DNA from 2 places in the Mycobacterium sp. NGS51 genome. Region 1 is predicted to be linked to the other one. Evidence: predicted binding sites of a transcription regulator. Region 1 holds the regulator's gene; the other holds the start of a gene.

Region 1 (4,414 bases):
GTGCAATACGGCAGCAAGGTGATGTTGCAACGGCAATCCGACCGCGCCCATCTGCAGCGAATACGACAATTCGTTGCCGTCGATACGGAAGCGCCGTCCAAGCGCAGTCACCTCTTTGGCGGTGGGTGTCAGGCCGATCTTCGATGCGGTCAAGTCGATTTCGATGACGTCGCCGGCCGCCGTGTAGGTGCCGACTTCGATTTCGGTGATCCCACTGGGATGAGCGAGGACAAGTTCGAGCTGGCCCGGTTGCGGCACCCGCAAATAGCCCGTCTCGGCGTGCAGCGGCTTGCCGTCGGTAGCCGCCTTCGTCTTTTGGCCGTAGGCCAAGAACGGCTTGCCGACATGGGTGAACACGACTTCCTCGAGGTAGTCGAACGGCTCGATCGTCGGGTATTTCCCCGATCCGCGGCCGGCCCAGGTGCCCAGCAGCGGGGCGAGTGCTTCGACATCAGGATGCAGGTCGGCCGGCATGCGGTCAGCCTACGTCCGTCGACGACCGCCACCCCCGGCGGCTTAACTGGGAGTTGATATCTCGCGATGCGCGCGCAGCGCCTCGATCTCCCGTTCGAAATCGTCGGCCGAGGAAAACGACCGGTACACCGAGGCGAATCGCAGATAGGCCACCTCGTCGAGGTCACGCAACGGGCCAAGGATTGCCAACCCGACCTCGTGGCTGGCGACTTCCGGCGATCCGTTGGCCCGAACGGTGTCTTCCACTTGCTGGGCGAGCAGATTCAACGCGTCGTCATCGACCTGGCGGCCCTGGCATGCTCGCCGTACGCCGCTGATGACTTTCTCGCGACTGAATGGTTCGGTGACACCGCTGCGCTTGACCACAGCCAGTACCGCGGTCTCGACGGTGGTGAACCGCCGTCCGCACTCGGGGCACGATCTGCGACGCCGGATCGCCTGGCCTTCATCGGTTTCCCGGGAGTCGACCACCCTTGAATCGGGGTGACGACAGAACGGACAGTGCATGGCCGCTCCTTCGCCGCGCTGATAGCCGGGTATCTCAGAACCTTCTGAGCGTACCCGCGCGGCTCCCCGCAGGCCCAGCGCCGTCGCGATCGGCACCCACCGCGCGCCCTCGGCGGCGGCTACCGTTGACCCACCGCGGTTTTCGCCGTCCACGGCTGCCGGTCAGCCGACCGGTGCGATCAGGGTCTGGCCGGCGGCCAGCGTCGCAGTGTCCAGACCGTTGAGTTCCCGGATGCGGTCGGCGACCTGACCGCTCGGGGCGCCGGGCGCGACTCGGCCGGCCAAGTGCTGCAGCGTCTCCCCTGGTTCGACGCGCACCACGGCAAGTTGGTCGGGCATGTCCGCGGACGGGTTCTGCACTGCCTCGCCGAACTGTGCCACCAAGCCCAGCCACACGGTGATCACCCCGGCGAGCAGCGCCAGCGCCACCGTCGTCGCCGGCGTTACGGGACGTGGCCGGTGCGGCGCCGTCGACATCAGCACACCGGTGCCCCGGTAGCGCGGCGGCGCGACGGGCGGCCTCGATGGCCGCGGCCGGTTCTGCTGGCCGGCCGGGCGGATCCGGACCGGTTGACTGCGACGCGGTGTACCGGGCCGGGTCGTCTCGATGACTGTCATGGGAACCCCTTCCGTCGCAGCTGATCGATCGCTTGTTCGAACTATAATCGATAGCACGTTCGAATTCCGAACATGTGATCGATTCGTTGCATACTCAGCAGCACGATAAGACGGGGGTCCGACAACCCCGGAGCGCCGTGGCGACACGCCTCGAACACATGTTTGAGTTTCCGTTGGATCGCGGCTACATTCGGACCTATGAGCGACAGCAGCCATACCCCGGGTGCCGGTAGCGGCCGCCGCGAGCGATCCGTGGATTCGACGCTGACCGAACGGCAGCGCACGATCTTGGACGTCATCCGCGCATCGGTCACCAGCCGCGGATATCCCCCCAGCATCCGGGAAATCGGTGATGCCGTGGGCCTGACGTCAACCTCGTCGGTGGCTCACCAACTGCGCACCCTGGAGCGCAAAGGCTACTTGCGCCGAGACCCCAACCGGCCCCGCGCCGTGGACGTCCGTGGCGCCGACGACGCGAGCGGACCCACCGTTCTCACCGACGTGTCAGGCTCGGACGCGCTGCCGGAACCCACGTTCGTGCCCGTCCTCGGGCGCATCGCTGCCGGTGGCCCCATCCTCGCCGAGGAAGCCGTCGAGGACGTCTTCCCACTCCCTCGTGAGCTGGTGGGCGAGGGTGCGCTCTTCCTGCTCAAGGTGGTCGGCGACTCCATGGTCGACGCCGCGATCTGCGACGGCGACTGGGTGGTGGTGCGTCAGCAGAACGTGGCCGACAACGGCGACATCGTCGCGGCGATGATCGACGGAGAGGCCACCGTCAAGACGTTCAAGCGCACCGGCGGCCAGGTCTGGCTGATGCCGCACAACCCGGCGTTCGACCCCATCCCGGGCAATGACGCCGCCGTACTGGGCAAGGTCGTCACCGTCATTCGCAAAATCTGAAACGGGGTCAAGTCGCCTTGGAGAAGCCGTTGGCTTGGGCGACTTCCTCGGTGGTGAACCAGATTTCGGCGAACGCGTCGTCGTACAGCGCGCTGTCGGGTGTGTAGTACAGGCCGAAGCTGACATTGCCCTTGATCGGATACCCGTCGGGCGCTTCGTGCGCGTCCTGCAGCGGAAGGTGAATCGCGGGCTGGTCGGCGGCAACCGGCGCCACTGAGTCAGCCTCACTCTCGGCCTCCGCGGCGCCGTCGGTAGCCGCGTGTCGCCCGCCGCTTATTTCGCTTTCGGTGGGGATTCGCGTCGGCGCGGTGTCCACCGCGTCGGGGTCCTCGGCCTCAGCCTCGCTCTCGAACTCGGAAGCTGCTACCCCACTGGGGGTTTCGGCGCTCGGCGGTGGCTCATCGAAACCAGCGCTGGCCGGTGACATCCAGCCGCTGTCCGGCGGACCGGCAGCGGCGGCCGCCGGAGCCGCTTCGGAGTATCCGCCGGAGAACGGCGACGAGCCGGGTTCGCCGTCGTCGGCTGCCCAGCGCACACGGGATTTCGGCTCGGCGTCATAGCCGGCGTCCATGTCGTGATCGGGCTCGTAAACCGGGCCCTCTCGGCGAGCCATGCGGCGACGGCTCCACCACGGCGCGGCCAGCACGACCAGCGCGATCAGCAGCAGGACGGGGATGATGACCAACAGCCACCACGCGTGCCAGGCCCGCTTTGCGCCGGTGTCGGCAGGCTGTGCCGATCCGGCAGGCAAGTTCTGGCCCGGTACCTGCAGTCCAGACAACGCCGACGCCAGCTGGGTCGGTTCGGTGCTGAAGGTGTTTTTCGCCCGGTCCCAGGCGATCTTGCCCCCGGTGAACTTCTGCGCGACGATGTCGCGGTCCACCGTCTCGTCGCCCACCGGGGCGCCGAGTTGGCCGGTTGCCCCGCCCAGTTTGTCCCAGGCGGCCTTCATGGCGCCGCGCACGACGAACGCACCGTGGTCGGGCGTCCAGAAAATCACCGGGTTGTCCGCGCCGGAGAAGGTGCTGATCCGACTGGCCGGCTTGATTCCGCCGTCGGCCTCATTCGCGGTGGGAAAGCCCAGGTCGCTGCCGACCGGTCCGCCCAGCGACTCGTATTTGGCCAGCACTTCGCTTTCGACGGCATTGGCGCCGGTGGCCGGGCTGAAGAAGACCTTGCCGCCGACGAAGTTCTGGCCCTGTCCGTCGTCGCCGACCGGGTACTGTCCGCCCTGCTTGGCGCCCAACGGGCCGGATGCCCCGCCGGCGGCCCGCCAGGCCATGTTGATGGCCGCGGTCGGGTCGATCGGCACCTGCAGGCCGGTCAGTTGCTGGGCCAGTTCGGGCGGAGTGGTGGTGAACGCCTTGGTCTGCCGGTTCCACGACACCTGGCCGCCGCTGAAGAGCTGGGTGGCGACTTGGCCGTCATAGGTTTCGTCGCCGACCGGCACGCCCAGCACTCCGCCGGAGCTTCCGAGCTTGTCCCAGGCGGCGTTGATGGCGCCGCGCACAACGTATGCACCGTGGTCGGGCGTCCAGAAAATCACCGGTTTGTCGCCGGCCGAGAATGTGCTGTTTCGGCTATCGGGCCCGGCCAGCCCCGGCACCTCGTCGATCGTGGGAAAACCCAGGTCGCTGTTGGCAGGCCCGCCGAGGGACTCGTACTTGTCCAGAACCGCGCCGTACATGGATCTGGCACCGGTGTCCGGGGTGAAAAACATTTTGCCGTTGGCGAAGTCCTGGGCGAATCCGGCGCCAACGGCATACACGTCGCCCTGCCTGGCGCCGAGATCCGAATTCTCGCCGCCGGCGTCCTCCCACGCCGCGGTAATCGCGTCGTCAGCGTCGCTCTCCGGTGACGCCGCGGCCGTCGGGGACAACAGCGCGGCGGCGGCCGCCACAGCCACCAAAGCAAG
Region 2 (4,414 bases), on a different contig from region 1:
GCCATCGTCGAGTATGGGCAGGCCGCGCACCACGGCCACTGGGATCGCGGTCAGTTTGCCCTTGACCAGATCGGCGGCCGCCGCGATCTCGTCGGCCACGGCGACCTCAGTGACGACCAGCTCGTTGCCGTGCGGGTCGACGGCACCGGCATAGTTGTGCAGCACCGCCAAACCCGCCGAACCGACGGTGGCGTCGATCTGCCCGTTGCGCCAAGCACGACCCATGGTGTCAGTGATCACCACGGCGACGGTGATCCCCAGCCGCTCGTGCAGCTGGGCGCGCAACGCCGCGGCGCTGGAATCGGGGTCGACGGGCAACAGCGCCAGCTCCGCGGCGCCGACGTTCGAGCCGTCCACGCCTGCAGCGGCCTGCACCAGCCCCTGTCGGTTCTCGGTGATCAGTGTGCGACCCTTGCGGGCCAGTACTCGCACCGCCTCGCTGTCGACGAGCTTGCGCCGCAACGTGTCCCGCGCATCCGGGTCGTCGGGCGCTGGGACCAGTCGGCCCTCGCACTTCGACACCACCTTGCTGGTGACGACGACCACGTCGCCGTCGCGCAGCCAGGGTGCGGCCGCGGCGATCCCGGCGCTCAAATCGTCGCCCGGGCGGAATTCAGGAAGGCCGGTGACGGGCAAGATTTCGACCGCCGACGCGCTGCCGTGCTCGCGAGCGCTGCGCTGCTCTGGCTTGGCGTCGGGGGTCACGCCGCCACGCCTGCGAGTTCCAAACCGGCGCTGACCATCTGCGCCGTCGCATCGGGATCGGCCATCAGCAGTGGTATCGAGCGCACCGCCACACCGTCGATGTCGGCATGGTCACCATCGTGGATCAGCCAGCAATCCAGGATGCCGGTGCCGGCACGCGAGCCGTAGTGCCGACCCACCGCTTCGGCGGTGGATGGCACGCCGATGACGGTCAGGCACTCATGGGCCATGCCGCGCAATGGTTTTCCACTGACAATGGGGGAGTAGCCGACGACGGGAGCACTGGTCGATCGCAACGCACCGCGGACCCCGGGAATGGCCAGGAGGGCGCCGATGCTCACCACCGGGTTGGACGGCGCCAGCAGGACGATATCGGCATCGACGATCGCATCCACGACTTCGGTTGTCGCCTCTGCCTTTTCGGCGCCAACAAAGGCGAAGCTATGGGTGGGCACCTGGGCGCGATAGCGCACCCACCATTCCTGGAAGTGGATCGCGCGTTGGTCGCCGTCGGTGGGATCGGTGATGACCACATGGGTTTCGCAGCGGTCATCGCTGACCGGCAACAGCGTTGCGCCCGGTTGCCACCGATCGCACAGTGCCGCGGTGATCTGTGACAGCGGATAGCCGGCCCGCAGCATCTGGGTACGCACCAAATGGGTCGCCAAATCGCGGTCACCAAGCTCGAACCAGTCCGGCTGGACGCCGTAGCGCACCAGTTCCTCCTTGGCGTGCCAGGTTTCGTCGCGATGACCCCAGCCGCGCTGTGGGTCGACGCCGCCGCCCAGGGTGTACATGCAGGTGTCCAGGTCCGGGCAGATACGTACGCCGTGCATCCAGGCGTCGTCGCCGATGTTGACGATCGCGGTCAGTTCGTGCTGGTCGCCTGCCCGCCCGGAGGCAAATTGGCCCAGGCCCAGCAGCCGTTGCACACCGATGAGGAAGCGGGCGCCGCCGACCCCGCCAACGAGAACCGTGACCTTCACATCGCACGACAGTACGCCCGACGAGGATGCTCGCCGCACGGCGGCGTGAGGCACGCGACGGCGAGGTGGTCGGGTCCGCGCAGAGGCGTCGACGACCACTCCGGGCCCGACACGCGGAGGGTCAACCGGGGCAGTGCCATCAAAAAATGGTCACGAGATGATATGGAATTCCGTCCAATCGCTTGACCTGCGGTGCTAACACGTGTGTAATCTCATGAGTGTCATTTCCCGGTTAGCCGGCCGGATTCGGTGTCGCAGACCGAGATTCGATCGTTTGTTCGAATTGAGATGGCCGCACATCAAAACAGTGGCGACATTCACGATCAACGAAACCAGGTGAGGAGGCGGAGCATGTCCTATGAACACCTTCGGGGCCTAATGGGAAGCACACCGCACACCACTGCCGGCTCGGCGATGATGGGGGCCACCGCACGACCCCATTTGAGTTTGGTGCCCGAAGCGCCGGAAGTCTTTGAGCCGGCGCCGCTTACACCCGACCAATGGCAAGACCGCGCCTTGTGCGCGCAAACCGACCCCGAGGCGTTCTTTCCCGAAAAGGGCGGCTCCACTCGCGAAGCCAAGAAGATCTGCCTGGGCTGCGAGGTGCGCACCGAGTGCCTGGAATACGCCTTGGCGCACGACGAGCGCTTCGGCATCTGGGGTGGCCTTTCCGAACGGGAACGCCGCCGCCTCAAGCGCGGCATCATCTAGCCGCGCGGGGCTACTCGTCGTCGATCGTCGGGTCGATGACCGAGGGTTCGACGTCCAGATAAGTGGCCACCTGCGCCACCAGAATCTCGTGCAGCAAGTCGGCCAGCTCGACAGTGTCTTTGGCTCGTCGCTCGATCGGCTTGCGGAACAATACGATCCGCGCCCGGGTGGCGCTGCCCCGCACGTCGACACCGGCGGGGATCAACCTGGCCAGCGCGATGGGCCCGTCGGCGACCACCTCGGGCGGCCACTGCACGCTGGCGGGATCCTTGGCCGAGATCCGCGGGATCTCGTCGACCGCCACGTCCAGCCCCGACAACCGCTCCTGCCAGCGGCGCTCGATGGGCTCGTAGGCCTCGAGCACCGCCATATCGAACCGCTCGCCGCGCGTGCGCCATCCCGGCACCGTCGGCGGCAGCAGGGGACCGCGCATATCGCGACCGCGGCGGGAAACCGGTCTGCGTATCGACCGGCCGGAGCTGCGCGAATCGCTCACGCGCCGATGGTAACGGTTGGGAATCGCGACCGACCGCAATGCGCGTGTCCGCCGCTGTGGGGGCCTTTGGGCGCGATAGCCTTCCGAACGTGAATCTTCCGCGTCGCTGCTGTCGGCCGGGGTGCCCGCACTACGCGGTGGCGACGCTGACGTTCGTCTACTCGGACTCGACGGCGGTGGTTGGCCCGCTCGCGACCGCGCGTGAGCCACACTCCTGGGACTTGTGCGTCAGCCACGCCAGCCGCATCACGGCGCCGCGTGGGTGGGAGCTGGTCCGGCATGCCGGCCCGCTGCCCCTCTATTCCGACGACGACGACTTGATCGCGTTGGCCGAGGCGGTGCGTGAGGGCCGCGAGGTGGTGGCGAGCGGACCACCGGTCAACGGGTTTTCCGAGGCTCACAACGGCGGTGTGTCGCCCGCGCTGCCCGATGGCGGCGTGCTGGCGTCGACCGCGCAACGGCCCGCCGGCACCGGGCGTCGCCGCGGTCACCTGCGGGTGCTCCCCGACCCCGCCGATTAATCCGGTCGATCGCCCGCACGCTTGCGGGCCGACCCGGCCTGCATCCTCGCCGGGCTAAGCTGACGGCCAAGAGTCCCCATAGTCAGGAGCCTTTTCATGTCTCGGCCCGCCGCGGCTGTCAACCGTGTGATCAAGGCTTATGACGTGCGGGGCTTGGTCGACGACGAGATCGACGAATCGTTTGCCGCCGACGTCGGCGCAGCCTTCGCCAGGCTGGTACGCGACGACGAGGCCGGGCGGGTCGTCATCGGCTACGACATGCGGGACAGCTCACCGTCGTTGGCGGATGCGTTCGCAACAGGGGTCGCCGAGCAGGGTCTCGACGTCGTCCGCATCGGCCTGGCATCCACCGATCAGCTCTACTTCGCCTCCGGCACGTTGGACTGCCCCGGGGCGATGTTCACCGCCAGCCATAACCCGGCCGCCTACAACGGCATCAAGATGTGCCGGGCCGGGGCCAAGCCGGTCGGTGCCGACACCGGGTTGACCGCCATCCGCGACGATCTCGTCGCCGGCGTCCCGCATTACGACGGCGCGCCGGGCAGTATCACCGAGCAGGACGTGCTGGCCGACTACGGCGCCTTCCTGCGCTCGTTGGTAGACACCTCCGGGCTGCGTCCATTGCGGGTGGCCGTCGACGCCGGCAACGGCATGGCCGGCCACACCGCGCCGGCGGTGCTGGGGGCCATCGAGTCGATCACCCTGTTGCCGTTGTACTTCGAGCTCGACGGCACCTTCCCCAACCACGAGGCCAACCCGCTGGACCCGGCCAATCTGGTGGACCTGCAAAAGCATGTGCAGACCAGCGAAGCCGATATCGGCCTGGCCTTCGACGGCGACGCCGACCGGTGTTTCGTGGTCGACGAGCGCGGCCGGCCGGTGTCGCCGTCGACGGTGACCGCACTGGTCGCCGCTCGCGAGCTCACCCGAGAAATCGGCGCGACCGTCATACACAACTTGATCACTTCCCGTGCGGTGCCCGAATTGGTGGTGGA

Evidence for each region. The regulator LexA, encoded in region 1, represses DNA repair genes until DNA is damaged. The targets are predictions, from matches to a motif close to CGAACANNTGTTCG.
Region 2: a site for LexA is predicted at 1,959-1,972, ahead of cofD (2-phospho-L-lactate transferase). Genes of this name have one in related genera too.

Annotation. Positions count from the first base shown of each region.
Region 1 covers NZ_JCALCV010000015.1:65,137-69,550, reverse strand. Annotated here, with positions in the region: gene AC5Y5W_RS18155 (peroxynitrite isomerase) at 1-474, opposite strand, end outside; gene nrdR (transcriptional regulator NrdR) at 517-981, opposite strand; gene AC5Y5W_RS18145 (LysM peptidoglycan-binding domain-containing protein) at 1,144-1,599, opposite strand; gene lexA (transcriptional repressor LexA) at 1,798-2,499, shown strand; gene AC5Y5W_RS18135 (LGFP repeat-containing protein) at 2,507-4,414, opposite strand, start outside.
Region 2 covers NZ_JCALCV010000021.1:81,125-85,538, forward strand. Annotated here, with positions in the region: gene AC5Y5W_RS21705 (coenzyme F420-0:L-glutamate ligase) at 1-705, opposite strand, end outside; gene cofD (2-phospho-L-lactate transferase) at 702-1,691, opposite strand; gene AC5Y5W_RS21715 (WhiB family transcriptional regulator) at 2,070-2,402, shown strand; gene AC5Y5W_RS21720 (metallopeptidase family protein) at 2,413-2,835, opposite strand; gene AC5Y5W_RS21725 (DUF3499 domain-containing protein) at 2,988-3,419, shown strand; gene AC5Y5W_RS21730 (phosphomannomutase/phosphoglucomutase) at 3,516-4,414, shown strand, end outside.